4 regions of the Aliivibrio sp. S2TY2 genome follow, and region 1 is predicted to be linked to each of the others. Evidence: predicted binding sites of a transcription regulator. Region 1 holds the regulator's gene; each other region holds the start of a gene.
The links. The regulator PurR, encoded in region 1, represses purine synthesis genes. The targets are predictions, from matches to a motif close to TNANGNAAACGTTTNCNTNA.
Positions count from the first base shown of each region.

Region 1 (7,714 bases):
TTTTAGTGGTTTACCATCAACTAAAACTTCATCACCTTCAGCAACTTTTGTTCCCATTTCAGGAACCTTGCCATTAATAGTAATACGTTCTTGATCAATAAGCTTATCGGCTTCTCTGCGCGAGCAGTAACCTGTATCACTGATGAATTTATTTAAGCGTGTTAATTTAGGTTCTGGTGATGTCATGATGTACCTCAAAAAAGTGAACAAGCGCAGTTTATCAGAAACGGATAAATATCCAATAAAAAAGCACCCTCAGCGATTACCTTGGGTGCTTATATCAACAAAATCAAAAGTGTTAATATTATTTGATCTCTGTTTCTACCTTAATTTCTTCTGCTGGTGCAGACACTGTTGTACTCTCAACTGGTATTGACTCAGCGTCAACATTTACAGCATCAGTTGATGATACTTCTGCTTCAACAGTTTCAGCTACCACTTCTTTACTCTCTTGAACTTCAGCCTCTTTAGCATTAGTTGGTTCAGCAATCGCTGCCGTATCTTCTACTGTGGTCGGCTCTTCAGAAGAAGATAATGATTCTTCTGCTGCTTTTTCCGCTACTTCCTTTTCTTTATAAGAGGCAATAACTGAATTTAAGTTGTTAATTAGATTATCATTACGCTCTAATTGTTGAGTTAATACAAGCACTTGCTTTTGAACATCAGCACGGTCATTAGTTTGCTTCTCAACGGTAACTTCTAAAGTCTTAATTTGAACATTTAGATCTTTAATTTTTGCTTCCAGATCAGCGGTATTATTTTTTTCATGCATTTGTTGCACATCAGCCAGAATGGATTCGGTTTGAATTCTCAATGGTTGATCACGGTAATCATCACCGTTAATCGCTTGAGATACAGAAAGTAATTTATTCTCAAACTCTAAAACGGTTTGTTCAAATTGGCCATTTTTAACTGCTTTCAATAACTTAACTTCAGCTGCCATATTTTTTAAATGATCAATCTGAAAACGTGTTTTAGCAACTACATCCGCAATCAGTGCCTGATCACGATTGTTCGCTTGAACCGCTTTTTTTGTTTTGTCTAATTCTGCTTTTGTTTGCCCATAGCTAATGGGTGCAATGGCTTTAAAACCTTTACTTGATAATATTGAAAACTCTTTTTCTAATGGCTCAACATGAATTTTCAGTGTCGTTTTGATTTCCGTCACTTTAGCTTTAGTCAGGAAAGAAGCCTGCTCTGTTTGTGCTTCAGCAATATCATCTTCGATAACCGTAACAAATAAAGCTTTGTATTGTTTATTTAGGTTAGCAAACTCCTGAGGGTAATAGCGTTGCACATCAATTGAATTGATATAAGTCATCTGAGCGATTGCATCAGACAGCACGATATCTGCATTTTCTTTGTAGCTTTTTAGTTTATTAAATTGTGCATCCGCATTGGTTACTAATGACATATATTTAGCCGCATAAGAACCTGAAGAGAACATTGAGTACTCTTCATTAATTAAACCTGGCTCTTTTTCGATTTCTAAGAAAATCTCTTTCGCTTCTAGCCATTCATCCATCATAGAGGCATAAGTAGACTCTGAATAAATTTGGAACTCAGAAACTGAATCAAACGTCGTTTTATCCAGTGAATATTGCTTCTGAAGTGCATCAAATGTTGCTATTGATGGCGTATTTTTATTCTGTTCAACCGAGACTGCTGAGGTTTCCCCACCAGTACTTTGACAACCCACCACACCAACTAATGCTGAGGCAATCACTGCCACTTTGAAATATTGTTTCATCCTAAACCTATTAATAATTATGTTTGAATAGACAAGCGCAAGCACTCTAGGCTTATTTTATTATAAAAAACATTTTTAATCAGCTTTTCTTATAGATGAGTCACTAATTATATTGACAACTAAATAGGCAATAAAAAAAGCCACTCAAATTCTGAGTGGCTTTTGATAAAATAAAAATAACTTAGGAGAGGTTAATCTCCTGCAAACATATAGCCTTCGCCATGAACAGTAACAAAAATTTGTGGGTTTTTAGGGTCCATTTCCATTTTTGCACGCATTCTACGGATCAATACATCAATTGTTCTGTCATTTGGTGCATCTACTCGATGACTTATCATATTCAAAATACGCTCACGTGATAGAACGGTATTAGGATATGACGACAGCGCAACTAACAACTCATATTCTGCTTTTGTTAATTTTACTGGCTCACCATTATTTGATAATGCTCGACGTTGAATATCAAATGTCCACTCGCCAAAACGAACTACATTTGATTCATCTAACTCTGCCGGTTCATTAGCTAATGACATACGCCAAAATAAGTTTTTAACTCGGACTAAAAGTTCACGTAGCTCAACAGGTTTAGTGACGTAATCATCAGCACCCATTTCCAAGCCTACGATTCGATCAATACTATCAGTTCGTCCTGTAACAAGAATAATACCAATATTAGATTGGCTACGCAGTTCGCGTGCCAACAATAAACCATCCTCTCCTGGTAGGTTTATATCAAGCATAATTAAATCAACTTTTTGTTCAGCCAAAATAGTTCGCATTTCTGCACCTGTTTCAGCCTCGCTCACTTGATATCCCTCGGCTTCAAAATAGCCTACAAGTTTAGAGCGAGTTACCACTTCGTCTTCAACAACTAAAATGTGATAGCTCATAATTTTCTCTTTTTATGGTTATTTGGATGGTTCTTATCTTATTCTATTCATATTTTGTAATAATGCCAATTTTCAATTGATATATCTGTGATTTGTTTGATTCAAAACAAATCTTAACCAAAATCCGGCTTTAATCTTTACATATATATTTATACACGCTGTTAATGATAGGTGCTATTCCTTTTCACACTTATCCAGTACAATTCCCATATAAATTTTTTGGAGTGACGAATACATGAACGAATTGACTGCATTTAACGAACAACGCGCTGAAATTTACTGGTGGCTGTCAAGTTTATTAACAAGCGAATTAACCGCAGAACAATTAGAAGAATACAATAGCTTTGAAGTTCGTACATTTTTATCAAACTTAGCTGAAACCGCAGAATTATCTAGCTCAGTGAGTGCTCTAATTGAAAAGTTAAATCAATTACAAAAACGTGAAGACGCACAACTTGAACTTTCTGCCGACTTTTGCCAAGCTTTTTTAGGTTCAGATAAAAGCAGTGCCCTACCTTATGCATCACTATACCTTGATAAATCAGGTCTTTTGAATGCAAAACCAGCACAAGAAATGCGTGCACTATTAGAGAAATATAACATCGCACAAAAAGCTGAATTTAATGAGCCTGCCGATCACATTGCCATTGAACTTGATTTTCTTGGTAATTTAATCGTAATGACAAACCAACAAGCTTCTGAAGAAGAATTTGAAGCTTACATGGCCGCTCAGTTAAACTTCATTAATGAGCAACTCTTATCATGGACACCACGCTTTAGCCAAATCTGCCAAGAGCGAGATGACTTCGGCTTCTACGCAGCGGTTACACATTTCTTAGTGACGTTCTTACAGTTAGATGCTGCATTCCTTACTGGTGAGTAATTGAGTCACTCATTTTGATGATATAAATTAACAAGTACGTGATATAAATCAGATTACAACTAGAATTTATGAAATCAATAATTGTTTGCACTATACTTTACCTATAGTATGTGTACGCAAACGATAAAATTAAAACATTAAATAAAAGCCGCATTTTTAGCGGTTTTTTTCATTTATCAGGGCCTATTTATCTTCCATCAGTTCTTTAAAAGAGCAACACCTATTTTGTTGGAACATAAATAGCCCCTTATTTAACTATGTTAAGGCTTAAATATGGCTACAATTAAAGACGTTGCAAAATTAGCAGCGGTATCAACAACAACCGTATCTCACGTAATAAATAAAACTCGCTTCGTCGCTGAAGCAACACAAAAACGCGTGTGGGAAGCTGTTGACGAATTAAATTACGCACCAAGTGCCGTAGCTCGTAGTTTAAAATGCAACACAACACGAACTATCGGTATGCTAGTAACGCAATCATTCAATCCTTTTTTTGCAGAAGTAATGCACGGTGTTGAAAATTACTGTTACAAGCAAGGCTACACATTGTTTATGTGTAATACCGAAGGTGATCTAGAAAAGCAAAAACATTACATCCGTATGCTGGCAGAGAAACGAGTAGATGGCTTACTTGTTATGTGTTCTGATCTAAATGAGCAACTTCTTGCTCTTCTTGAGAAAAACACCGAACTACCTATGGTTATCATGGACTGGGGCCCAGACAGCCCACACACAGATAAAATCATTGATAATTCAGAAAAAGGTGGTTACTTAGCGACTAAACATTTGATTGAAAAAGGTCATACTGAAATCGCATGCATTACTGGTCAAGCGGATAAAGCTACATGTAATGAGCGAATCCATGGTTTTAAACGTGCACATGAAGAGGCAGGATTAGCCTTTAATCCAAATTGGATTTTAGAAGGTGATTTTGAATGTGCTTCTGCAGCTAAAGCGATAGATAAACTAATCGCAATGGACAAACAGCCAACAGCTATATTCTGTTTCAATGACATTATGGCATTAGCCGCGATTAGTCGAATTAAACAGTCTGGTTTACGTGTACCTGAAGATATCTCAGTGATTGGATATGATAATATTGAGTTATCTGCTTATTTCTCTCCACCACTCACTACAATTCATCAACCTAAGCGAAGAGTCGGAAAAACTGCGGTTGAAATTTTATTAGAGCGTATAAAAGATAAACATCACGAGCGTCGTATTTTTGAAATGCAGCCTGAAGTAGTATCTCGAAATAGTGTTTTTGATAAGACTAAATAATAAAGTTTAAATTTACAAAACAAGAACAATCAACGTCATTTTCAAGGAAAAGTTGAACCAACTTAACAAAAATGACGTTAATTTTATGGAGCAAGATCACACTTTTGATTTTTTTTGGTCTCTTGACTTATTGATTGCTATATCATCATCCAAAGTCACGAACAGGGCAAACTGTGCGAAAGTGCAGGACGCAAAGCTTCCGGCCTAAGTTTTATATAGGGTAGCGGGGTTGCCGATGGCAAGTATTCTTTTATGCATTGTTAATTTTTACTTTAAAATAACAATTCTATATTTTGAACTTGCTACTATTTCCTCGGGCTCAGTTGTTTAGTGACATAGACTTACTAACCGAGAATTATTGCAATGGATAAACCAGTACTAAAAGAATCACTCCGTCTCCTCTCCTCTCTAGGAAAGATCACTTCACGTTCTATGTTTGGTGGTTTCGGTATATTTATCGACAGCACTATGTTCGCACTTGTCGTTCAAGATAAGCTGCATTTAAGAGCAAGTGATGACACTATCAACTTATTTAAAGAGCAAGGATTTGAACCATACGTTTATAAAAAACGTGGTTTTCCTGTTGTGACCAAATATTTTGCAATTTCAGCAGAATGTTGGAAAGAACCTGATTCAATCTTATTACAAGCGGTTATCGCTCTAGATGTCGCTAAAAAAGATAAAGAAAAACAGAAATCAGAAGGTCCATCTCGAATTAAAGACCTACCAAATTTACGATTAGCAACAGAACGAATGCTTAAAAAGGCAGGTATTAATACTGTTGAAGAACTTCGTGATACAGGGTCAGTTAACGCATACAAAGCCATTCAGCAAACGCACTCTAGCAGTGTGAGCGATGAATTACTTTGGTCTCTTGAAGGTGCGATTAAAGGTACTCACTGGTCTGTTATTTCATCTGATACCAGAGATGAATTAAGAAAGCAGTTATAGAATAATTCACTCTATCTCAGTTTACTTCTGAATAGTAAATACAGCTCTTTATTCGACAATAAAGAGCTATATTTCATACTCTCCCCTAAGCTATATTCGCTTAATTACACGACAAACCTAAAAATAGCGCATACCACTTACATTAATTTAACTTTTATGTAAATGCTCTATTCTTTTCTCGATTATTCATATATCCTATATAGTACTGCAGACCATTAAATGGCCTAGTGAATTATCGGATACCTTAGATGAAAAAAAATACAATCAGTAAAAAATGGCTCTATCTACCTATAATATGCATGATAATTACCATGTCTCTTGGCCTTTTTATTTTCAATTCAACACTTTCTAATTGGCTTGAAAATAAAGTTGAAGGTGGATTATCTGAAGAAGTATCGCGAGTCATAACAAAAATTAAAGATGATAATATCTCTTTCTCAGATCTAACTGCGCTTGATATCTATGTTAAAACTGATATTGAGTTAGCGAAAGAAGATCACATCACTCTCATCAAATCTAACGGTACTCCAATTGCCGATAGTGACATATCTTTAGTCTCTACGTTAAAGCTAGAGAATCATCTAAATCGTAAAGAAGTCATTGATGCTAAAACTACAGGGTATGGCACAACAACGCGCTTTAGTACATCACGCTTCAAAAATTTACTTTATGCTGCACAATCATTTGATTATCAAGGGCAAACTTATATCCTCCGAGTTGCAACACCATTAACTCGAATTGATGCCATGGTTGAAGAGTTAATGAATATTCTTATGATTTTAATGGGGATCAATATCGCATTAGTTATCGCTTCATCCCTATTAAGTAATAAGCTTATTCAGCAACAGGTAAAAAATGAACAAGACTTACAAGAAGAACGCATCGACCAACGAACTCAAGAAATTGAGCTGTTACACCGTTTAGCTAATATGTTAGCCGCTTGTAATTCAATAAATGAAGCTCAAATGGTTGTGGAGGATATTCTTCCTCGTATTCTTGGGGACGTTAATGGTGTTGTTTCATTAATGCGTTCATCTCGCAACCAGTTATTAGTTAAATTAGATTGGGGCGGAGCATGGCCTGGTAACAAGACATATGCACCTGAAGAATGCTGGGCTTTACGTAAAGGTAAGTTCCATTTAGCCAATGATAAATATACTACTCTACCGTGCTCTCATATGTCAGCAACAGGAACGGATCAAACACTGTGCATTCCCCTGACAGCTCATGGAAACACTATCGGTATGATGCATATTTACCTTGGAGAAGAAAAAGAGCTCGCAGCTAATGTGCAAAAGTTGGCATTTACTGTGGCTGAACACCTTGGTCTTGCTTTGGCTAATTTAAATTTACAAGAAAAATTGCGAGAGCAAGCCATAAGCGATCCATTAACTGGTTTATACAATCGCCGTTACTACGAAGAGACCATTAATCAAGAGATAATGCGTGCTCATCGCCATAAACAAGAAATGTCTATTCTTATGCTAGACCTTGATCACTTTAAACGCTTTAACGACAACTATGGCCATGATGCCGGTGATTACGTATTAAAAACCATTGGGACACTACTTCTTAATACCATGCGTGGAGAAGATACCATTTGTCGACTTGGTGGCGAAGAGCTCGCTATTATTTTACCAAACACCAACGCAGAAGGAGCTCTTGTTGTAGCAAACGGATTATGTACGGCTGTCAGTGACCTTCATCTTGCAATTAAAGAGCTTTCACTTGGTAAACTAAGTGTTTCTATCGGTATTTCTACATACCCTAAAAATGGACAACAATCAGACGACTTAACCAAACTTGCTGACATTGCTTTATATGAAGCAAAAGGTCGCGGCAGAGATCAAGCGTGTCATTATGATGATTTAATTCAATCTTCTGAAGAAACTAAAGAAGCTATTGAATTAAAATCTAACGATATAAAAGAAGAAGTAACAACTGCCGTATCCAGTAACG
Region 1 is NZ_JARACS010000010.1:10,022-17,735, reverse strand. It holds gene rluF (23S rRNA pseudouridine(2604) synthase RluF) at 1-186, opposite strand, end outside; gene PVK63_RS14670 (hypothetical protein) at 305-1,750, opposite strand; gene torR (two-component system response regulator TorR) at 1,942-2,640, opposite strand; gene torD (molecular chaperone TorD) at 2,876-3,523, shown strand; gene purR (HTH-type transcriptional repressor PurR) at 3,797-4,804, shown strand; cyclic di-GMP riboswitch class I at 4,960-5,041, shown strand; gene PVK63_RS14650 (TfoX/Sxy family DNA transformation protein) at 5,168-5,755, shown strand; gene PVK63_RS14645 (sensor domain-containing diguanylate cyclase) at 6,067-7,714, shown strand, end outside.

Region 2 (7,714 bases), on a different contig from region 1:
CAAGGCGTTACCCCTGAAATTGTGAAATATTTAGAAGAAACACCAAGTGTAGCAACCTTAAAAACCTTGTTTTCTCAGCTAGGGTTTACTTCAGTTCGTGACATGATGAGAACAAAAGAAGCTGAATATAAAGAACAAAACCTAGGAGATAGCTCGGTAAGCGACGAGCAACTTTTTGAAGCAATGGTACAAACACCAAAGTTGATTGAACGCCCAATAGTCGTTCATGGTAATCAAGCAAAAATTGGTCGTCCGCCTGAGCAAGTTCTAGAGATTTTATAGTAGGAAGCAGGAAGCTAACATGGATTCAGTTGAAATGAGCGCAGAAACAAAGCGCTATCGTTTTCTTGCACTATTTTGCAATTTAGCACTGTTAGGTTTTGTTGCACTTTGGCACAGTACCCTTTCACCTCATCCACGGATAAACCCTTATGGCATTATGGTGGCGTGGATAATACCAATGCTTTTTCCACTTAAAGGGATTATCCAAGGGAAACCTTATACTCATGCATGGGCAAACTTTATTTTAATGTTTTACTTCTTGCATGGTTTAACAATTCTTTGGCTTGATGAGGGAGAGCGTTATCTCGCTTTAATTGAAGTTATCATTACCTCTGGTGCTTTTGTTGGTAATATTTATTATGCTCGCTTACGAGGCAAGGAATTAGGATTAAAACTCAAACGTCTCTCTGAAGTCGAAAAAATAGAAAAAGCCAAATATACCGAGAAATAGTGGGCTTACAAATACAAAAAAGGTGACTACATTATATAGTCACCTTTTTTATTTATAATTATCGATACTTCAAATGTATTAACTTGCGTTGAGTTGATACTCACGAACAACGGGTTTTGCTTCTGTTGTTTCTTTCACTTCTTCTAATTCAACTAAAGCGTCATTATTTGCTACTGATTTCTCAGACTCCTGCGCGACGTCCTGACTGGCACCTTCGATGACAACCGTCTTTTCAATCTCATCATTTACAACAGGCTCTTCTGGAATAAGTGAAATACGAGCGTTTTTACTCAAAAGCTCATCATTAAACTGTTGGTAATCCCCCAACAAGCTTAATGTATAGGTCACTTTGTCCCCTTGAATGGTATTTACTTGCACACTTGCCACTGAATTCATTTGCTTTAATTGCTTCTCAATACTGAAAAAAGCACGTGTTGTGTGAATGCCTTGAATAGAAACCGTTTCTGAATCACTCGCCACTGCCCCTAAGTTTTTAGTGTAGGTTTTAGCAAAGTAATCACTCACCTCATTAACCATATCAGCCAATTGAACAGAGCCAGATACACGACCTTCAATCGGTTTTTTTGATGCAGTAACTAAATATTGAGGTGTTGTATCAAATAAAGTCCATGTTGAACTATTGCCACGCACTTTTACCACCAATATGGCTTGTGGGTTATAACGCTCACTCGCATCTGCAATTGGTTTTTTAAAGTTACCCCATAAATCAGGGATCTCGATTGAAGTTACATCGTCAAAATCCCCAACAGGGAACATAACAGGTAAGCCTCTCTCATTCGCAGCATCTTTAATTCGCGTAATTAGGCTGTTGTTTGACTGTTCCCAAATAATGCTTCTTTGGTAATTATATTCATTCACCACCCAAACCAAGACTGATTTACGCGGTGTTTCCCAAATACTTTGCTCTGCTTGAGTTAATAAGCTCAACACCATCTTTGAGTTATAGCCTAACTTCATTGCACGAGGTGCGTCATCGTATTCAACAAAACTCATTTGTGTTACATAGCGATCACTCTGTGTTAGCGCTTTCTTTATTACTTCATTTTGAGCAATATCAGTTTTTCCTGACACTTTGATCAGAACATTAACTAAACCATCTTGTTTAGCAATACTTTCTGCTTTTTCTGCTCCTGTTAATTGCACTTCTGTATGATAGAGATCGTTTTGCTGTTGAGCAAAAACAGGCCCTGTAATCATACAAATTAATAAACACAAAATACGTAACATCAAACAACCTATAATTACTTTTATAATTTACTGCTGATAATAAGGGCTATCCCCTTATTCAGCAAGGATTCGAATTGACTCAGATCTAACTTTCAAGCTATTAGAGTGATACAAGGCAGAAAAGTTTTATTTTTTCACGAGCTAAATCAAGATATTTATTGATGGAATAGTGATAGAATCCCTCAAATTCATTACTGGAAATGGAAATGCTATACAATTTGTTCCAAGGTTTTCAAATGCTGTTCGTTGCATTTGGTGCACTCGTTCTTGTTCCCCTTCTTACTGGCTTAGACCCTAATGTTGCTCTGTTCGGTGCTGGTGTTGGTACCCTTCTCTTCCAATTAGTTACTCGTCGATCTGTCCCTATCTTCCTTGCCTCCTCCTTTGCCTTTATCGCTCCAATTATTTATGGCACCCAAACATGGGGCATTCCTGCGACTATGGGTGGCTTAATGGTTGCTGGATTTGTGTATGTCATTTTAGGCGCCGTGATTAAAGTGAGAGGCGTTGCTTTTATTCATAAATTACTGCCTCCAGTGGTTGTTGGTCCGGTCATCATGGTTATTGGTTTAGGGCTTGCGCCAACAGCTGTAAATATGGCTTTAGGTAAAACGGGTGATGGTGCATTTCAATTAGTTGATGGGCAACTTGCTTTCTGGATTGCGGCGGCTTCATTATTTACCACTATTGCAGTGAGTGTTTTCTCTAAAGGTTTTTTCAAACTGCTGCCAATCCTCTCTGGCATTATTGTTGGTTATTCTTTAAGTCTTATTTTTGGCGTAGTCGATTTCACTCCAGTTCATCAAGCCGCTTGGTTTGCACTGCCTAATTTCACGTTTCCTGAATTTAATATTAATGCCATTCTGTTCATGATCCCGGTAGCAATTGCACCAGCCGTTGAACACGTTGGTGATATGTTAGCTATCTCAAATGTAACCGGAAAAGATTATCTTAAAAAACCAGGATTACATCGCACAATCACTGGTGATGGCGTAGCAACAATGGCCGCATCATTAATTGGTGCTCCACCAAATACAACTTACAGTGAAGTAACTGGTGCGGTTATGCTAACTAAAGCGTTTAATCCAGTAATAATGACGTGGGCGGCGGTATGTGCCATTGTTCTTGCTCTGGTTGGTAAATTAGGCGCAATGCTCCAAACTATTCCAGTACCCGTTATGGGCGGGATTATGATTTTACTGTTTGGCTCGATTGCTACTGTTGGTTTAAATACTCTTATTAAAAACCAAGTCGACCTGCATAAAGCACGCAATCTTACCATTGTTGGTGTAACGCTTGTGTTTGGTATCGGTGGTATGGCGGTAGGTATTGGTGACTTTAACCTTCAAGGCGTAAGTCTGTGTGGTATCGTTGCGATTGCGCTTAATTTAATTCTTCCTAATGATTTAGGCGAAAGCCATGTTGTTGATAACGCACAAATGGAAGAAGATAAATAGTTCTAGGTTCTAGGTTCTAGGTTCTAGGTTCTAGGTTCTAGGTTCTAGGTAAAGAAAAGGCTTGATGATTAATTCATCAAGCCTTTTTTAATTCTTCATTTCTAGTTTCTAAACTAAATTATTTAGTACCGAAGATCTTATCACCAGCATCGCCAAGACCAGGTACGATGTAACCTTTGTCATTTAGCTTTTCATCGATAGCCGCAGTGTAAAGCTCTACGTCTGGGTGTGCTTTTTCTAGCGCTTCAATACCTTCTGGGGCAGCAACAAGTACAAGAACTTTAAAGTGCTTACAACCTTTCTCTTTTAAAAGATCTAGCGTAGCAATCATAGAACCGCCAGTTGCTAACATTGGGTCGACAACAAGAGCAATACGCTCATCGATGTTAGAAGCCAATTTATTAAAGTACGGTACTGGTTCTAATGTTTCTTCATCACGGTAGATACCTACAACACTGATACGTGCGCTTGGAATGTGCTCTAAAACACCATCCATCATGCCAAGACCTGCACGAAGAATTGGTACTACTGTTACTTTTTTGCCTTTAATTTGGTCAACTTCAACAGGGCCATTCCAGCCATTGATAGTTACTTTTTCTGTTTCAAAATCTGATGTTGCTTCATACGTTAGTAGGCTACCTACTTCTGTTGCTAATTCACGAAAACGCTTAGTGCTGATTTCGCCTTCACGCATTAAACCAATTTTGTGTTTTATTAGCGGATGTTTTACTTCAACAACTTTCATTTCTGACTCCAGATACTGATACATTAATCAAACCTTCTAATTATACATAATTTTGAATTGAAAAATGACGTTATAAGAAAATATTTTATGCCTCGTAAAAGCATTTACCGAACTTATTATTTTTTATTACAAAATTTATGCAATTTTCCTTACGCAAACGTTTCCCTTTTTACATTGTGCTGTTAGAATGGCGCGGATTTTTGAAATCCAACCTATGGCGAGGACACCTCCGTGAGCGACAACAAAACTTCTCTTAGCTACAAAGATGCTGGCGTAGACATTGATGCTGGTAATGCACTTGTTGATCGAATTAAAGGCGTAGTGAAACGCACTCGTCGTCCAGAAGTAATGGGCGGCATTGGTGGTTTTGGTGCGTTATGTGAACTTCCGACTAAATACAAGCAACCTCTTCTTGTTTCTGGTACTGACGGTGTTGGTACTAAGTTGCGTTTAGCATTAGATTTAAACAAGCACGATACTATCGGTATCGACTTAGTTGCTATGTGTGTTAATGACCTGATTGTTCAAGGTGCAGAACCACTGTTCTTCCTTGATTATTACGCAACAGGTAAACTTGATATTGATGTAGCAGCTGAAGTAGTCACTGGTATTGGTGAAGGCTGTATTCAAGCAGGTTGTGCATTAATCGGTGGCGAAACCGCTGAAATGCCAGGCATGTATGAAGGCGAAGATTACGATGTTGCTGGATTCTGTGTTGGTGTTGTTGAAAAAGAAGACGTTATCGACGGCACGAAAGTAGCGGCTGGTGATGCTCTAATCGCAGTAGGATCAAGCGGTCCACACTCAAATGGTTACTCATTAATTCGTAAGATCCTTGAAGTATCAAATGCCGATCTTAACGAAGAACTGAATGGTAAAACTATTGCAGCTCACCTAATCGAACCAACAAAAATCTACATTAAATCAGCACTAAAAATGATTGCTGAGCATGATATTCATGCCATCTCTCATATTACCGGTGGTGGTTTCTGGGAGAATATTCCACGCGTACTTCCAAAAGGAACAAAAGCCGTTGTTAATGGCAACAGCTGGGAATGGCCTGCAATCTTCAACTGGCTACAAGAAAAAGGGAACGTTGATACTTACGAAATGTACCGTACCTTTAACTGTGGTGTTGGACTGGTTATCGCGCTTCCAAAAGATCAAGCAGAACAAGCTGTTGCTCTACTGAATGCTGAAGGCGAAAACGCTTGGGTAATTGGTGAAGTTGCCGCAGCTGAACAAGGCGAAGAGCAAGTAGAGATCCGCTAATCGATTTCAACAAACTTTGAACTCGTTCATAAAGAAAAAATAAAAGGTGATCAATTATTCGATCACCTTTTTTATATCTGCCATTTGTGCTCGAATGGTCGATATTAATATTAAACAGAATAAGATAATTATAATGAAAAATATTGTTGTATTAGTCTCAGGAAGTGGCAGCAACCTACAAGCATTTATCGATGCTTGTGGTGGCAACATTCCAAACGCTCATATTAGCGCCGTCATTTCAAATAAAAGCGATGCTTTTGGATTACAAAGAGCCATTAATGCTGGTATTAATGTTCACTCATTAAGTGCAAAAGGGTACGAGAATCGCGAGAAGTACGATCAAGCCTTAGCGACTCTTATCGATCTTCATCAGCCTGATGTGATTATTCTTGCCGGTTTTATGCGTATTTTAAGTGAAGATTTTGTGCTTCGCTATCAAGGGAAAATGCTGAACATTCACCCTTCTCTTTTACCAAAATACACTGGGCTACACACTCATCAACGCGCAATTGATGCCGGTGATAAAGAACATGGCACCAGTGTTCATTTTGTTACTCCTGAGTTAGATGGTGGCCCAGTCATACTACAAGCGAAAGTGCCAATCTTTGAAAATGATACTGCAGAAGAGGTGGCATCACGCGTACAAGCTCAAGAGCATGTAATCTACCCAATGGTGGCTAAGTGGTTAGTTGAAGAACGATTGATAATGCAAGATGGTAAAGCTGTCTTAGATGGGAACGTATTGGGACCGTCAGGATTAGAGACAGAATAATATAAAAATGTCCATCGATATTATCTATCAATGGTATTTTTTATATAAAGTTTACGCATTAATTGGGCATTCCGATGGTGGTGGCGCCATTTCTGGTACCGTATCGTGATTGCCTGCAATCAATTCTCCAAAATGAAACAACGCGTACTCGCCAACTTTCATTTTGTGCCACTCTTCATTATCTGTTAATGGACGAGTTACAACGACAGAAACCACATCATTTGGGGTCGTTTCTTTATGAAAATCAATTGTGACATCTTCATCAATCAAGGACGCTTGGCCAAAAGGTGCACGTCTTGTGATCCAATGTAAGTTATTCGAGCAATAAGTCATTAAATACTCACCGTCGCTCAAAAGCATATTAAATACGCCTAATCCTCGAAGGTGGTCGCAGCACTCAGAGACAAACTCAAACATTAGCATCATATCTTGCGGCGGCTCTGGGTATTTATCCTCTAACTGATTTAATAACCAGCAAAAAGCACGCTCACTGTCTGTTTCACCCACAGGTCGAAAACGTCCTGTCGACAACTCATCAAACCCAGTCAACTGACCATTATGAGCAAACGTCCAATACTTCCCCCATAACTCTCGCGTAAAAGGGTGTGTATTTTCTAGGTTAACGTCACCGCGATTTGCTTGTCGAATATGACTGATAACCGCTTTACTTTTGATAGGGTAATCTTGAACAAGTTTCGCTATCTTTGAATGGCAGCTTGGTTTTGGGTCTTTAAATGTGCGAAATCCTTTCCCTTCATAAAAAGTAATTCCCCAACCGTCACGATGCGGGCCGGTATTGCCACCACGCTGAACTAAACCTTTAAAACTAAAACAAATATCGGTTGGTACGTTTGCACTCATTCCGAGTAATTCACACATATTTGCGCTACTCCTTTATTCGCAATCAAGCCAACATCAAACAGTTATAAGCTCGACATTGGCTTTCGATGAATTATTTTTCCATTTCTTTTTCAATTAATTGAATCACGATATGGATAATTTTAATGTGGATTTCTTGGATACGATCCGCATAGCCAAAATGAGGAACGCGAATTTCCACATCGGCTAAACCAGCCATTTTCCCGCCATCTTTGCCAGTAAGCGCAATGGTTTTCATGCCTTTTTCTTTAGCCGCTTCGATGGCTTTTAAGATATTACCTGAATTGCCTGACGTCGATAAACCAAATAAAACATCGCCTTTAGAGCCTACAGCTTGAGTGTAGCGAGAAAAAACATGGTCATAACCAAAATCATTACTCACACACGATAAATGGCTTGGATCTGAAATCGCAATCCCTGGGTAACCTGGACGATTTTCACGGTAACGCCCTGTTAACTCTTCAGCAAAATGCATTGCATCACAGTGAGAGCCACCGTTACCACAAGACAATACTTTACCGCCTTGTTTAAATGAATCGGCAATGGTTTTGGCAGCTAACTCAATTTGAGCAAGGTTTTTATCATCAGCTAAAAAGTCATTCAGTACT
Region 2 is NZ_JARACS010000014.1:28,145-35,858, forward strand. It holds gene arsC (arsenate reductase (glutaredoxin)) at 1-282, shown strand, start outside; gene PVK63_RS16925 (DUF2069 domain-containing protein) at 302-733, shown strand; gene PVK63_RS16930 (DUF2066 domain-containing protein) at 812-1,981, opposite strand; gene PVK63_RS16935 (uracil-xanthine permease family protein) at 2,188-3,438, shown strand; gene upp (uracil phosphoribosyltransferase) at 3,557-4,183, opposite strand; gene purM (phosphoribosylformylglycinamidine cyclo-ligase) at 4,415-5,455, shown strand; gene purN (phosphoribosylglycinamide formyltransferase) at 5,589-6,227, shown strand; gene PVK63_RS16955 (class II glutamine amidotransferase) at 6,279-7,106, opposite strand; gene lpcA (D-sedoheptulose 7-phosphate isomerase) at 7,180-7,714, opposite strand, start outside.
Region 2: the regulator PurR is predicted to act here: its motif matches at 4,333-4,352, upstream of purM (phosphoribosylformylglycinamidine cyclo-ligase).

Region 3 (7,714 bases), on a different contig from region 1:
ATGGTCGGCTTGATAAATACCATTAGATTTTTCTTCTCAACTTGCGTACTGGTTGATTTGAATAAGTAACCTAAAATAGGGATATCCCCTAAAAACGGAACTTTTGATTCACTCTCAAGTGCACGCTCATCAATCAAGCCACCTAACACCAACATTTGGCCATCTTGTACCATTACCGAGGTATTTAGCTGACGTTTAGCAAAACGCACATCCACCGCACCATTAGCGCCCAATACGTTAGACACTTCTTGCTCTATATCTAAACGAACCGAATCACCTTCATTGATCTGTGGAACCACTTTAAGCTTGATACCGACTTCTTTACGATCAACCGTTTGGAATGGATTGTCATTATTAGAACCTGACGTTGAGCCCGTTAATACCGGTACTTCTTCACCAACAATAAATGACGCTTCACCATTATCCATTACCGTAATGCTTGGAGAAGAAAGAATGTTTGAGTTGGAATCGGTCGATACAGCCGTTACCAATGCAGCCCAATCTCCCATCATGATACTAACCGCCGCACCTTGAACGCCACCAAGCGCAGAAGCTAGCGCGGTATAATCACCTTCTTCAGTAATATCTTTATAGCCTGTCTGGTTACCTGCTGAATCATAAATTTTTTCAGTCGTTGTAGAGCCTTTCGCTTCTTCCAAACCAACCATAGTGGCACCGATTGAGGCACCTGTATTGCTGTATTGGATCATTGCACCCGTTTCCAGGTTACCCCACTGCACGCCTAAATTAACGCCATCACCTTCAGCTAATTCAACAATCAAAGCTTCAATCAATACTTGTGCACGACGAATATCCAACTGAGCAATGACGTCTTGCATCGCTCGCATTACATCAGGCGGCGCAGTAATGACTAAAGCATTGGTATCTGTATGTGCTGAAATCATGACATCACTACGGTTATTCGAAGAGCTTCCTTTCGAGCTTGAGCCATTGCCAGCCGTTAAGTTATCCGACACCCCTTTAAGTACATCGACCAAGTCTTCTGCTTTGGCATAACGTAAGTAAACTACTTGGTTATTACCCTTGGTTGCCATTTCAACATCAAGTTGTTTAATCAGCTTTTTAAGACGTTGACGTACTTTAGGATCACCCGAGATTAAAATTGAGTTAGTGCGTTCGTCTGCAACCAATTTAGGCTGTAAAAAAGCAGGGGTGTTTTTGGCGTCGGTGGTTTTATTTAACGCATCAACAATTCGTACCATTTCCGCTGCCGAAGCATTTTTTAAATCAACCACTTCAACTTCTTTATCACCCGCCTGATCAACACGCTCGATGATTTCAGCCAAACGATTTACCACCGCTGCACGACCGGTGATCATAATGATATTTGCAGGATCATAATGCACAACGTTACCCGCGCCAGCATTATCATTAAGTTGACGTAGTAGAGGAGATAATTCACGTACCGATACATTACGAACCGCAATAACTCGAGTAATTACCGCATCGCCAGTGATGTTATCTTTTGCTCCCAATACCGGAACGGCTGAAGTTTTTGCATCTTTATCTTTGATGACTTTTAAAATACCGTTGTCCATTTCAACAACCGCATATCCATAAACTTCAAGTACACTTAAAAAGAACTGATAATATTGCTCTTCATTTAATAAATCATAACTACGCACATCCACTTTGCCACGAACAGATGGGTCAACAATAATCGTCTTTTCTAAGTTTCGACCTACAATATTGATGAACTCTTGAATGTCCGTACCTTTAAAGCTCGCGCTAAAGTCATTTGCCAGTGCTGATGTCCACATCATGCTACCCGCAAGCAATAAGGCTCCCTTACCTATCCACTTTTTCACAACATACCCTTAGTCATTTTTCTATCTGCCGTTATAAACCGATAAAAATGTCATGTAATTGTCCATCTCGTTGGACGGTTAAATTAAGCTCTGTCATTTCTGACATATTTTTCCACAATGAACTCATTGCGGCAGGATCGGTTAAATCAATCCCATTTAAACTGGTAGCGATATCTCCAGGCTTTAAGCCAACAGAATCAAATAATTTACGGTCTTTACCCGGATTCACTCGATAACCCGTAATTTTCCCATTATTAGAAACTTGAGAAAGGCGGATGTATTTCAATACTGATTGTGGATTTTTAGCCATCTCTTGACGGATCTTATCCAGTTCGTCTTGATTTGAATTTTGGCGATTATTTCCTAACACCGTACCAGAACTACCCGTCGCATTTCTTTCTGTTGATATCTTGGTGTATTTTACCCCTTCCAACATTAACGTTTCATCACGGCCATTATTGGAAATAATAATGCGATCTACGCTAATCGCTTTTACGGTTGCTCGCGTTCCATCAATGGTCTCATCGATACCATAAGTATTCTGTTTTCCTCGGTTAGCGATAACCGCAAGGCTCAGTGATGGGTCAGAGCTAGCAACAATACCCGATAAGGTTAAATTTAATCGTGTTTTTGGGGCATTCTTTACTTCTACTATCTTTGGTTGCTCTACTTTTTTCTCAGTATTAAAGTGACCAAATACTTGGCTATTTAATAAATCAGATAACGAATCACCTTCATTGTTGTTTTGCTTATTAGTGATGACTACCGCCTTTGGTTGCCATTGAGGAACCGACGTTTGCGGTACGAGCATCGCCCAAAAAAGAGAGCCACAAATCCACGCAAAACACGCAACTAAAACAACCGTTACCCCTTTTGAAATCGCAGATTGATATATTGACCAATATTGAGAAATTTTTTCGATTTTCATATTAGCTATCATTAGGGCCAGATCTTCCTTTTACTTTAAGGGCTATTAACTGTTTTAAGTCTTTAAAAATTATAAATTAACACGGCATTATTGCTGTAAATAATGCCGTTTTCTTACATTACTCGCAGGCATATCACGTAATTCAGAGAAAAGAACTCATATTAGAGCATTATTTCTCATTAATGACTCTAGTTGGTAATGAATTTTGATTAATTCTGCTCAAAAGATTGAAAAAAAAATTCCAGACACCATTAAATAAGCAGAGAAGTAAGACATTAGGTATACATAATGAGTTCCAAATCCAATACTAGCGATGGCATCAGACTCGATAAGTGGCTCTGGGCAGCTCGTTTTTATAAAACCCGTTCCATTGCTCGCAACATGGTTGATGGCGGAAAAGTTCAATATAACGGTCAACGCTCTAAGCCAAGTAAATTGGTTGAAGTGGGCGCTGAAATAAAGCTTCGCCAAGGCAACAACGAAGAGATCACCGTGATCATAGAGATCGTATCTGATCAGCGTCGTGGCGCACCTGTTGCACAAACTCTTTATAAAGAAACTCCAATCAGCATCAAGCAGCGTGAAGAGAATGCAAAACTACGCAAACTTAATTCACTTGGCAGCCCACACCCTGATAAGCGTCCAGATAAAAAACAGCGACGTGATATCATGAGATTCAAGCAACAATAACCGCTATACTGTGCGTAATGACAACCCTTAATACAATTGCTGGAGTATTTCATGGCAAATAACACACTGCATCGTTACCTATTTGAAGATTTATCTGTTCGTGGTGAATTAGTTCAACTAGATGATGCTTACCAACAAATCATTTCTAGCAAGGAATACCCTAAGCCAGTTCAAAACTTATTGGGTGAGCTATTGGTTGCAACGACTTTATTAACTGCAACGCTAAAATTTGAAGGTTCAATTACCCTTCAATTACAAGGTGACGGTCCAGTATCCCTAGCGGTTATCAATGGCGATAACAACCAGAAAGTACGTGGTGTTGCTCGTTTTAATGGCGATATTGCAGAAGACGCAACCTTGCATCAACTAATGGGTAAAGGTTATCTAGTTATCACTATCACACCAAAAGATGGTGAGCGTTATCAAGGTGTTGTTGCACTAGAAGGTGAAAACTTAGCACAGTGTTTTGAAGGTTACTTTGAGCGTTCAGAGCAACTAAAAACGCGCTTATGGCTTCGTCTTGGTGAATTTGAAGGTAAACCTCATGCTGCTGGTATGCTTCTACAAGTCATGCCTGATGGCACTGGCTCTGCTGATGACTTCGAGCACCTAGAGCAATTAACTGACACCATTAAAAACGAAGAGCTGTTTGGCTTAGAAGGCGAAGAAGTTCTGTATCGTTTATACAACCAAGATAAAGTACAACTGTTTGAACCTCAACAGGTTGAATTTTTCTGTGGTTGTTCGCGCGAACGCAGTGGCGGTGCAATCATCACTATTGAAAAAGCAGAAGTTGATGACATCATCAAAACTGAAGGGAAAATCTCTCTTCATTGTGATTACTGTGGCACAAGCTACGATTTTGACAGTATTGATGTTGCAAATCTTTTTGAACAAGCAACAAAAGGTAATGACACCGTTCATTAATTTACCGCATAGAATAAGTCTCTTATTTTGTCTCAAAGCCAGCCGCTAGGTTGGCTTTTTTTATAACTAAATTTGATATAAACCACACTTTTTATTCCACTTATCCACACTTAATTTTGCTTAAATAATAATCAATTACATCTGGCGCAAACGATTTCATTAAGAGTAGAATAGGACTATTGCTATTTTGTGATGGCGATAAAATAACCACTACTACTTTATGGTTATTTTATGATTCATCTCCCTGTTTTCAATTTACCGCATTGTTAGCATGCTTAGCAGAACACAAATAATTACAAATAAATTAAAAGTCCCTACAAAAAATTCCTCTAAGGAGCACCTATGACTGTTATGGAACACAAAAAGGCTGCACAACTTGATCTTACTCAACATGGCTTAACTGATGTTACTGAAGTACTCCGTAACCCTAGTTATGAACAATTGTTTGAAGAAGAAACACGCCCAGATTTAGAAGGTTATGAGCGTGGAGTAATGACAGAGCTCGGCTCAGTTGCGGTAGATACTGGTATTTTTACTGGTCGTTCACCAAAAGATAAATACATCGTAAAAGATGAGACAACCAAAGATACATTATGGTGGTCAGATCAAGGTAAAAACGACAATAAAGCCATCACTCCTGCAGTTTGGGATGATCTAAAATCCTTAGTAACAAAACAACTCTCTGGTAAACGTCTGTTTGTTATCGACGGTTATTGTGGTGCTAACCCAGACACACGATTAAGTGTTCGTATTATTACTGAGGTAGCATGGCAAGCACACTTCGTAAAAAACATGTTTATTCGACCAACAGAAGAAGAACTTGCAACATTTGAACCCGATTTTGTAGTCATGAACGGTGCGAAAACCACTAACCCTAACTACGTAAAGCACGGATTAAATTCAGAAAACTTTATTGCCTTCAACTTAACAGAGCGAGTGCAAATCATTGGTGGTACTTGGTACGGCGGTGAGATGAAAAAAGGCATGTTCGCAATGATGAACTACCTTCTTCCGCTAAAAGGAATTGCTTCAATGCACTGCTCTGCCAATGTGGGTGAAGAAGGCGATGTAGCGGTATTCTTCGGTTTATCAGGAACCGGAAAAACCACACTCTCAACCGATCCAAAACGCCAGCTTATTGGTGATGATGAGCACGGTTGGGATGATGATGGTATTTTCAATTTTGAAGGGGGTTGCTACGCAAAAACCATTCGCCTATCTAAAGAAGCTGAACCTGATATCTACAACGCAATCCGCCGTGATGCACTACTAGAAAACGTTACTGTTCGTAGTAATGGCACGATTGATTTTGATGACGGTTCGAAAACCGAAAATACGCGTGTTTCTTACCCTATTTATCACATTGATAATATCGTTAAGCCGGTATCAAAAGCGGGTCATGCAAATAAAGTGATCTTCTTAACGGCTGATGCATTTGGTGTGCTACCTCCTGTAGCAAAACTAACGCCAGAACAAACTAAGTACCACTTCCTTTCAGGTTTTACTGCTAAGTTAGCAGGCACTGAACGTGGTATTACTGAGCCGACACCAACGTTCTCAGCAGCATTTGGCGCGGCGTTCTTAACACTGCACCCAACACAGTATGCAGAAGTACTGGTTAAACGAATGGAAGCCGTTGGTGCAGAAGCGTACATTGTTAATACGGGTTGGAATGGCACAGGTAAGCGTATCTCTATCCAAGATACTCGTGCAATTATTGATGCTATTTTAGATGGCTCTATTGACCACGCTGAAACCAAAAATATCCCAGTTTTTAACTTAGAAGTTCCAACATCACTACCGGGTGTTGATACTTCAATCCTAGATCCTCGTGATACTTACACTGACCCACTACAATGGGACAGTAAAGCAGAAGATCTGGCCCAGCGCTTCATTAAAAACTTCGCTCAATACACTGATAATGACGAAGGAAAAGCACTTGTTAAAGCGGGTCCTCAACTTAACTAAGTGAGCAAGATTATCCACCGATAACGTCAAGCCCTTCCCTTGTGAAGGGCTTTTTTATGCAATCAGTTCAAACAAGAGTCCAAAACAGTGATTACCTCTGAGTAAACCATCACAATAACTTGATTGCATCTGATTTTTACTCCACTCTTTCTGTTCCTATTTTTCTTTTGGAGTTAACAATGTATACCACACTGAAAAGCCTTGGTTGGCTTATCTCTTTTTGCCTGCTACTTGTGGTCGCATTTTTATCCCTTTTACATACGCCTTACGCACAACCAATGCTAAATCCATTGGTGCAAAAACTGACGCATCAAAAGATCTCATTTGGAGATATTCATTACTCAATCCAATCACCTTTACACCTAACTCTGTCAGATGTTGCTATTGAAACAGACAGTGAATTAAACATTCAAACCGTCGATTTTTGGCTCTCTCAGCACCCAATTCAAAATAATAAATTAGCGTTTGATAGCATCAAAGTCGATGGTCTTAGTCTACAAAAAGGACTGCCTGATACACAAAGTATCGATTGGATTTCTATTGCTCAATTTAGTATTTCAAATTTAGATTTTGCCAATGACGACATAGTGCTGCGTGATGCTCAAATTCAATTAGAAAATTGGGCAATACAAAAAGAAAATTCGTTATCTTTTGAGGGGGATTTTCAATTCTCAGCCAAACAACTGTATTGGCAGGGAGAAGCCCTAGATGAGGTATTAGTTGATGGCTATTACACTCAACACTACACCGCTCTTCATGGTATTTCTCTTACTTGGCGCGGCAGTACGATTACCGCACAAGCAGAGCTTAAAGAAAATAAATTATGGGTTATTCCACAATTCACACTACGTAAATTTAATTTAGAATCAAGTAATGCGGACATTATTAACAAGCCAATCGAATGGCTATCTCAACACAATTTTACTTATCAATTTGAACGTATTGATCTGTTAGATATCAATATTGAACTACCACAATTTGTGGTTAATAACTTAAGTTTATCTGCTGAAAACGTACTGCTTCCTTACCATTTATGGCAGCAAAATAACGCAAATATATCGTTTAATGCCGACAATTTGGTCTGGAATGAACATACTATTAATAACCCCATTTTTAGCTTAACGCTTAATGGTCAAAAAGCCGATATATCGACGCTTTCATTCGAAATTTTTGATGGCCACATTCAACTTACTGGCAAACTATCACCAACAAGCATAAATTTAAATTCGTTGAGTATTGACCAAGTCAAATGGGCCATAACTAATGAAGAAGCAAGTGTGTTAACTCAATACGTAAATCAATTAGAGCAAGTAAAAATAGCCAAGCTAGACGTTAATAATACTCAATTAATTCAATTAAATGGTCAGTACCC
Region 3 is NZ_JARACS010000015.1:53,603-61,316, reverse strand. It holds gene gspD (type II secretion system secretin GspD) at 1-1,829, opposite strand, end outside; gene gspC (type II secretion system protein GspC) at 1,861-2,769, opposite strand; gene hslR (ribosome-associated heat shock protein Hsp15) at 3,046-3,447, shown strand; gene hslO (Hsp33 family molecular chaperone HslO) at 3,499-4,374, shown strand; gene pckA (phosphoenolpyruvate carboxykinase (ATP)) at 4,717-6,342, shown strand; gene PVK63_RS17520 (AsmA family protein) at 6,522-7,714, shown strand, end outside.
Region 3: the regulator PurR is predicted to act here: its motif matches at 4,517-4,536, upstream of pckA (phosphoenolpyruvate carboxykinase (ATP)).

Region 4 (7,714 bases), on a different contig from region 1:
CAACTTGATGTGCTTGCTCAACACAGATCTCACTTGATAGGGAAGTATGAAGGATCACATAAGCGTCTTTTAATCTAGCGTCATTTTGGATTTCAAATGCTAATTCATAGCCATCTAATCCCGGCATTTCAATATCGCTTACCACGATATTATATGGATTCCCTTCATCAGAAGCTTTCTTTAGCATTTCATAAGCATCTAATCCGTTTATTGCGACTTGGTAAGGGATATTAATGCTATCTAATGCTGTTGACAGTTGTTTACGAGCAACAAAAGAGTCATCAACTAATAAGATATTTAATGGCTTTAGCTTTTCTCTTTCTACATCAGATAAAATTGGGTATAAATTTGAGGTATCTTCTGGGTAGATTTTTGATAATAGAAGCTCAACATCAAGCAGCTGTACTATGTTATCTTCAACACGAGTTATGCCTGTTACAAATACATTAGACCCCGCCGTTTTTGGTGAGGATTCAATTGCTTTCCAGTCACACTCAATAATTTTATCTATTGCTCTTACTGCAAAGCCAACGACAGTGCGCATACAGTCGGTGATGATAATATAGCAATCTTTAAATTCGTCTTGATGAAGTGCTCTAAAGCCAACTGCAGCAGACATATCAATGATTGGAATTGCCATATCACGAATGGTTGCGGTCCCTAATACGTGGTGGTGCGAGTAGGGAATGGAAGTCAACGCTTGAAAAGGTACGATCTCACGAACTTTCAACGTACCAATAGCAAAACGTTGAGTTAGCGTGAGTTTAAAAAGCAGCATACCTTGCGATTGATTCGCTTTGCTTTTCATAAGTAATAGCCTTCTGAAAATGATTATTTTTATGAATCTAATTGTAGTTTTTTTGAGACAGTTTTTAAAGGTGAGACTATCAATTGATAGCGAATAAACGATATAATTAACACTAATTTATCTAGAATCATTTTGAGGTATTCATGGCTAGCACTGCAGCTGCGCTACACATTCTTGTTAAACATAAAGAACAAGCAGAAGACATTATTCAGCAGCTTAAAAAAGGCGCTAAATTTCACGTATTAGCAAAGAAATACTCGAGCTGCCCTTCTGGAAAAAAAGGCGGTGATTTAGGTGAATTTAAGAAAGGCCAAATGGTACCGCAGTTTGATAAAGTGTGCTTTAGTGGTGAAACTCTTGTCCCGCACCTAGTAAAAACTAAATTTGGTTGGCATGTAGTGAAGGTGCTTTACCGTACTTAAATAGCCAGTTAAAAGTCGTATTACAGATACAAAAAATCCGACGTTTGGCGTCGGATTTTTTTATGAAGGAACAATAAGGTTTTAGCTTAACGCTCCCAGTATGCTTCTTCTAAACAATCTTCACGTTCAGGCATTGATTTAGATAAACGTGGTGAGTGTTGAGTTAATACTTCGTAGCTTGCACGGTTTGAATACTTACAAATTTGAGAGAAAGAAGAGTAAGTTAAATATTCTGCATCGTGCTTACTTGAGTTTGGCACATTCTCTTTATGGTAGTAATTTGCAGCCATGTCATGAAGTAAAGCAGATAATGCTGCATCGCCTGCACCATTAGTGTTTTTAATCTCCATTGGGCCACCCATGTAAGGGGCAATGTGAGAAGACACTTTAATTGGTTTGGTACATTGTGCTTTCATCATTGGGCGGCTGTATTCAAAACGGTTGAATTCAGGGATGTTACCTGGAAGAAGTGGCTTGTCCGTTTCGCGTTTAATGCTTTCTTCTGTAAAGCCAGCCATGTATAAACCAACAGGACCCGCAGTACAAAGTACTAAGTCAACCCACTCTAATGCTTTATCTGCTGCTAGTAGGGGATCTTTCTCACCAGTAAGGGCTTCAGCTTCTTCTTCGTTCATTGCAACAACCGTTACATTTTCTTTTAAGAAAGCTTGCCACCATTCTGCTTTGCCTTCGATAACGTACTTAGTGCCTAGAGTTAGAACTACAGGAACGTTATGAGATTTTGCACAATCAATCGCTTTTTGAACTGCATCCATCATAGGATCGCCTTCTTTACCACGAACTAGATAAGAAGAAATCACTAAAGCAGAGGCTTTTTCAAAGATATGCTCAGGAACGTGAGCAGGGCACAGTTGGTTCATGTCACCTTCATTGATTGCAAATGTGCGTTCGCCATCTTCAGAAATCAAGGTGTAACAACGACCGATAGGGCCTTGAACTGGTTGTAGGTGATCTAAGTCCATACGGCTTGTTGTATTACATAAGTAACGATAAGCGTAAGAGCCGATTTTGATGTTTTCACTCATAACGCCAAGCAGGATAGATTTGCTGTCTGCTAACACTGAGTAGTTATGTAGGGTATTACCAATGGTATCACCAGGATACTCATGACTGATCAAGTTTCTTTCAAACAGTTCTTTATATAAAGCTTCTGCTTTTGATTCTTCAAGAACCAGTGAATGACCTTTACTTAACTGGTGACGCGCTAAGAAATCATCATCGACTTTAGCTTCAATATCGACGATGGTTTGACCAACACCAATAAGGTGGGTGCGTTCAAGTTTAGGCGTTTGTTTGATTTGATTCACTAATGGATCGCGAGTGTGAACAGGAAAATAGTGTTTAGACTTACGTTGGCCAGGAAACTTCATGAATTAAAGATCAGTTAATAAGTGAATTTTCCAAGATTATATCACAAGTTTTTTCATTAACGTTCATCAATCGATTAAAAAAATGAGATATAGATCACTCGTGATTTTTAATCGATTACCGCAAACGTTTACTTTATAAAAATAGCTTAAAATCTTATCAGAATGATGGTTTATATATTCTGCTGTTTAAGTGTGGATTGTTAGAATTATATTTTGTTTATTCTGTCATTTTGCGTGAAGTGTTCTGTTTGTTAGCTTTTGTTTGCAGATTTATCAATAGTATCATAAAAAAAATTGAATTATCAGGCTTGCAGAATAAGTTTCCGGCCCTATAATACTGAAAACCGGAGCGCCTGCCAGCGCCCCGGTTTTTTTGTGCCTGCTATCTTGGATTGTTAACTGCCTTCTGCCAAAGGCAACAAGAGATAGTAGAGCCACTATCGATAATACGAGGAATTTATCATGCGTATCGAACAAGAATTAAAGTTAGGCTTCAAAGATGTACTGTTTCGTCCTAAGCGTTCAACACTGAAAAGTCGCTCTCAAGTCGAATTAACCCGCGAGTTTACATTCAAACACAGTGGACGTCAATGGTCTGGTACACCAGTAATTGCAGCTAATATGGATTCTGTTGGTAGTTTCGCTATGGCTAAAGCGCTTTCTGAGCACGGTGTAATGACGGCGATACATAAACACTACACTGTTGAAGATTGGGCTGGTTTTGTAAAAGAGAACGATGCATCTGTTCTTAAAAATTCAATGGTTTCTACGGGTACATCTGAAGCAGATTTCCAAAAGACAAAAGATATCATGGCATTAACAGATGACTTAATCTTTATTTGTATCGATATCGCAAACGGTTACTCTGAGCATTTAGTTCAATATGTAGAGAAAGTACGTGCTGAATTCCCAGACAAAGTGATTTCTGCTGGTAATGTTGTTACAGGTGATATGGTTGAAGAACTAATCCTAGCTGGTGCTGATATCGTTAAAGTAGGTATTGGCCCAGGTTCTGTATGTACTACACGCGTTAAAACAGGTGTTGGTTACCCACAACTTTCTGCAATCATTGAATGTGCTGACGCAGCGCACGGCCTTGGTGGTCGTATCATTGGTGACGGCGGCTGTTCATGTGCTGGTGACGTGTCTAAAGCGTTCGGTGGCGGTGCTGATTTCGTAATGCTAGGCGGTATGCTAGCTGGTCACGAAGAGTCAGGCGGTGAAGTTATCGAGCAAGACGGTAAGCAGTTCATGAAATTCTATGGAATGTCTTCACAAAGCGCTATGGACAAGCACTCAGGTGGTGTTGCTAAGTACCGTGCAGCTGAAGGAAAAACCGTACTATTACCATACCGTGGTACTGTTCATAATACGATTTCTGACATCCTTGGTGGTGTACGTTCAACGTGTACATACGTAGGCGCGGCGCAGCTTAAAGAGCTAACTAAGCGTACTACTTTCATCCGAGTACAAGAGCAAGAGAACAACGTTTTCGGTAAAGAGTAATAGCTCGATACTTCGGAAATAACGAATAATTAAAGGTCGCATTGAGCGACCTTTTTTTTGGTTTAAAATTGGTAAGTGGCGATACAGATTATTATCAATGAGTAAAATGAAGCGTATTTTTTAAGAAGGATGTTTTATGAAATATATGATTGTTCAGGTGAACATATTTTGACAATGACACCTAAGGTTAACAACAATCTAGATAGTAAGATTGAGAGGGTTCTTATTGTAAGTAGTAAGCATATCTCATATAGGATTAGGGTCTTCCTATGGTGAGATTCAAGTACATTATCCAGATATTAACGTTTCACCTGATATCGAAGCAATTGTTGTTACGCTAGATAGTAAAGAATCATTAATTATTGGTATTAATAAACAACATCTTTTTAGTCATTGGTGGGATGAGAAGAGTAAGCGAGTTAATCTAGATGGAATACCAAAGGATGCTAAAATTAGCTCTTTTGTAGTTTGGTGGGACGAAAGTATAGGTAATAGGTTAATCGAAAAAATCGATTGATAAGTGATAAAATAATCGTTATTTGTAATTGTTTTACCGTGTTATAAATTGGCTGAAATTTATAAATTAAGGATAATTTCATGTTTAATAAACTGTTACTTACTACACTATTGGCAGTGTCATCAGGAGCTAATTCAGCGGATCTATCTATTGAAATGAAAGATTTAGAGTCTGGAAATACAGTAGGTTATATATCAGCAGTACAAAATGATTATGGCGTTGTATTTACTCCATCTTTATTAGGATTACCACAGGGTTTACATGGTTTTCATATTCATGAAAATGCTTCATGCGACACTTTAACTAAAGGTGATAAAACTATTTTAGGAGGTGCTGCTGGCGGTCATTATGATCCAATGAAAACAGAAAAACATGGTTTTCCGTGGTCTAACGATAATCACTTAGGAGATTTGCCTCCAATTTATGTTGATATGAATGGTAAGGCACAACAACCAGTATTATCTCCTAGAATTACTTTGGCTAATTTATCGGGTAGATCTGTAATGATTCATGCTGGTGGAGATAACCATTCTGATCACCCGCATATTTTAGGCGGAGGGGGCGCTCGTTTAGTGTGTGGTGTTATAAAATAGTGCTTTAAAAACACTGAAGATCATTAAATAGAAAAATAAAAATTTAAAGGAATAGTAATGATTAAATATATTTTGTTTGTTGTAGCTGTTTTTATTACTTCTTTTTCAGTAAGTGCAGAAGAAAGTCTTATCAAATATGAAAGTACATATTCTGTAAAAGAAACAGCAGATAGATTTGAGTCTATTGCAAAAAGTAAGGGCTTTACTTTATTTTTAAGAGTAGATCACCAGAAAAATGCAAAAAGTGTAAATATGGATTTAAGGCCAACAGAAGTTATTATTTTTGGCAATCCGAGAGTAGGGACTCTTTTGATGCAATGTGAGCAAGAGGTTGCCATTGATCTGCCACAGAAAGTACTTGTTACTCAAGATGAAAATCAAAAAGTGTGGTTATCTTATAATAACCCTAAATATTTAAAAGAACGTCATGATATTGAAGGGTGTGATATTGCTCTTGATAAAGTATCAAATGCACTGAATATATTAGCATCAGCTACGGTTGCTGAATAATCTATAAATAAAAAGGGCCACAAATAAGTGGCCCTTTTTATTTTAAATAGGTATAGAAAAATCAATTGTTATAGTATCTTTCACCATCAATTACCCAGCTTGAAACAACGTTAGAGTCTCTTAGCTCCACCTTAATTTCGGTCATGTTTCGCGCACCTTTACCTAATAGTTCAGAGTAAAGTGTTTCTGCTTCTCTTTCTGCAGTTGCTTGGCCTTTTGTTCCTAGCTCAGCGGGTACTTTATATATAAATTCAGGTTTCATGGTAATCCTTCTCCTTTCAACTTCATTCTCCTAAATCATAACACGTTTCTTTAACAGAAGGTAAACTTATCTCTCATAAAAATAACGATTAATAAATAATTAATTATTTATCAATGATTTAAAGTGTTACTTGTTTTAATAGAAACTCATTCATGTAATCATTGTGATGGCTGGATGTATTTGCTTATTGAATTATATTGTTGCTTATATTGGGTTTAATTCTTTAAATTGAGATAAGATCTCACTTTATAAACTTCTATCATTGATAAGATGACCTCTTAGTATATATTTGGCCCTTTTATTTGACGTGAAATCATATGCAAAACAAAAAACAGAGCAATAAAATTAATAGTGAAGCGCTTGTTTTTATAAAAGTCTGGGCGGTGGTTTTATGTGTCTTTTTTGTTTGTTATTTCATGTATAACACGGTAGCTTTAGTTCGACTTGAACGTTCAGTCATTAATGACTATAAAAATATTTATTCGGTAAGTCGTCGTTTTTCTTCTTACTATAATAATGTTGATTCAGTACCTCTTGACAAGGGACGCTATAACCGTAATGGTGTCGATATAGTGGTAAATAGCGATACCAATGTCAAAGTTCTTTCTATTGGTATTAAAAAGCTTCGCGCAGAATTAGAGAAACTTATCGGTGATAGCTTATGGACTATTGCCGTTTTTCAGAATCCTTCTACTTATGTTCATTTTGACCCTTTGAGAAAAAGTTACGATTCTTTTTATAAAGGGTTGGATAATGATCAAGCGATAGAGCGAATTGTTGCAAAAGAAGACCTAAAGAAAACCTATCAATCCTTTTATGGCTGTAATTTAAAGTTAACAGAGAAGTATTTTGAAGAGTCAACGAATGCACTGATTCGTTCGATGTATTATCCCATTTACAACAAAAAGCATCTAGATTCATTGCTTATTATCGATATTAAAGCGGATTTGTTATATGACAAAGTGACTGAGTTTAATAAAGAGTTCACTACAGTAATCAATTGGCAGAGTAACAATAGCTATCAAAAATCCATATATTTGCCTTGCTCTCAGGAAGATAACATTACATTAGGCTTTTCAATTAGTGATATGGTGTATAAGTTGTTACTTCCATCGTTGTTATTTTCACTGAGTATTTTCTTTTTACGGGTGAATTACATCCGACGTAAGCATTTATTGCAATGTGACCGTATGACAGGGTTTTATCGTCGTGATTTTTATGAAAAACGTTTAAAAAGAATGAGAACTCATGCTTTGTTGATTATCGATATTGATCACTTTAAGCGTATTAATGATACTTACGGACATAAAAAAGGCGATGAGGTTATTCAAGAAGTTGCGGAACGTATTTTACATACTATCCGACGAAAAGACGTAGCAGTACGATGGGGTGGTGAAGAATTTCTGATTACATTCAAGTCGTACAGTTATCAGCAATTAGAAGCGAAAGCGGAACAAATAAGAGTTGCTATCGATTCTGAGCTTATTAAAAAGCTGCCTGTTACCATATCTATAGGTGCTGTTGCTGAGTCTGATATTTCATTTTCTGAAGCGTATAAGCTTGCAGATTCAGCGTTATATTTATCTAAAGAAAATGGCAGGAATAGAGTAACAATGGCGGATTAACTTTTAGGTATATTTCTATTATTTGAGATGAAGAAAGCCAGCGATTATGCTGGCTTTTGTTTGTGTGAAAAGTTCCTAGT
Region 4 is NZ_JARACS010000002.1:51,872-59,585, reverse strand. It holds gene PVK63_RS04135 (chemotaxis protein) at 1-808, opposite strand, end outside; gene PVK63_RS04130 (peptidylprolyl isomerase) at 952-1,230, shown strand; gene PVK63_RS04125 (inosine/guanosine kinase) at 1,317-2,621, opposite strand; gene PVK63_RS04120 (GMP reductase) at 3,084-4,127, shown strand; gene PVK63_RS04115 (superoxide dismutase family protein) at 4,725-5,237, shown strand; gene PVK63_RS04110 (DUF302 domain-containing protein) at 5,295-5,747, shown strand; gene PVK63_RS04105 (hypothetical protein) at 5,809-6,009, opposite strand; gene PVK63_RS04100 (GGDEF domain-containing protein) at 6,426-7,634, shown strand; gene PVK63_RS04095 (MoxR-like ATPase) at 7,710-7,714, opposite strand, start outside.
Region 4: the regulator PurR is predicted to act here: its motif matches at 2,738-2,757, upstream of PVK63_RS04125 (inosine/guanosine kinase).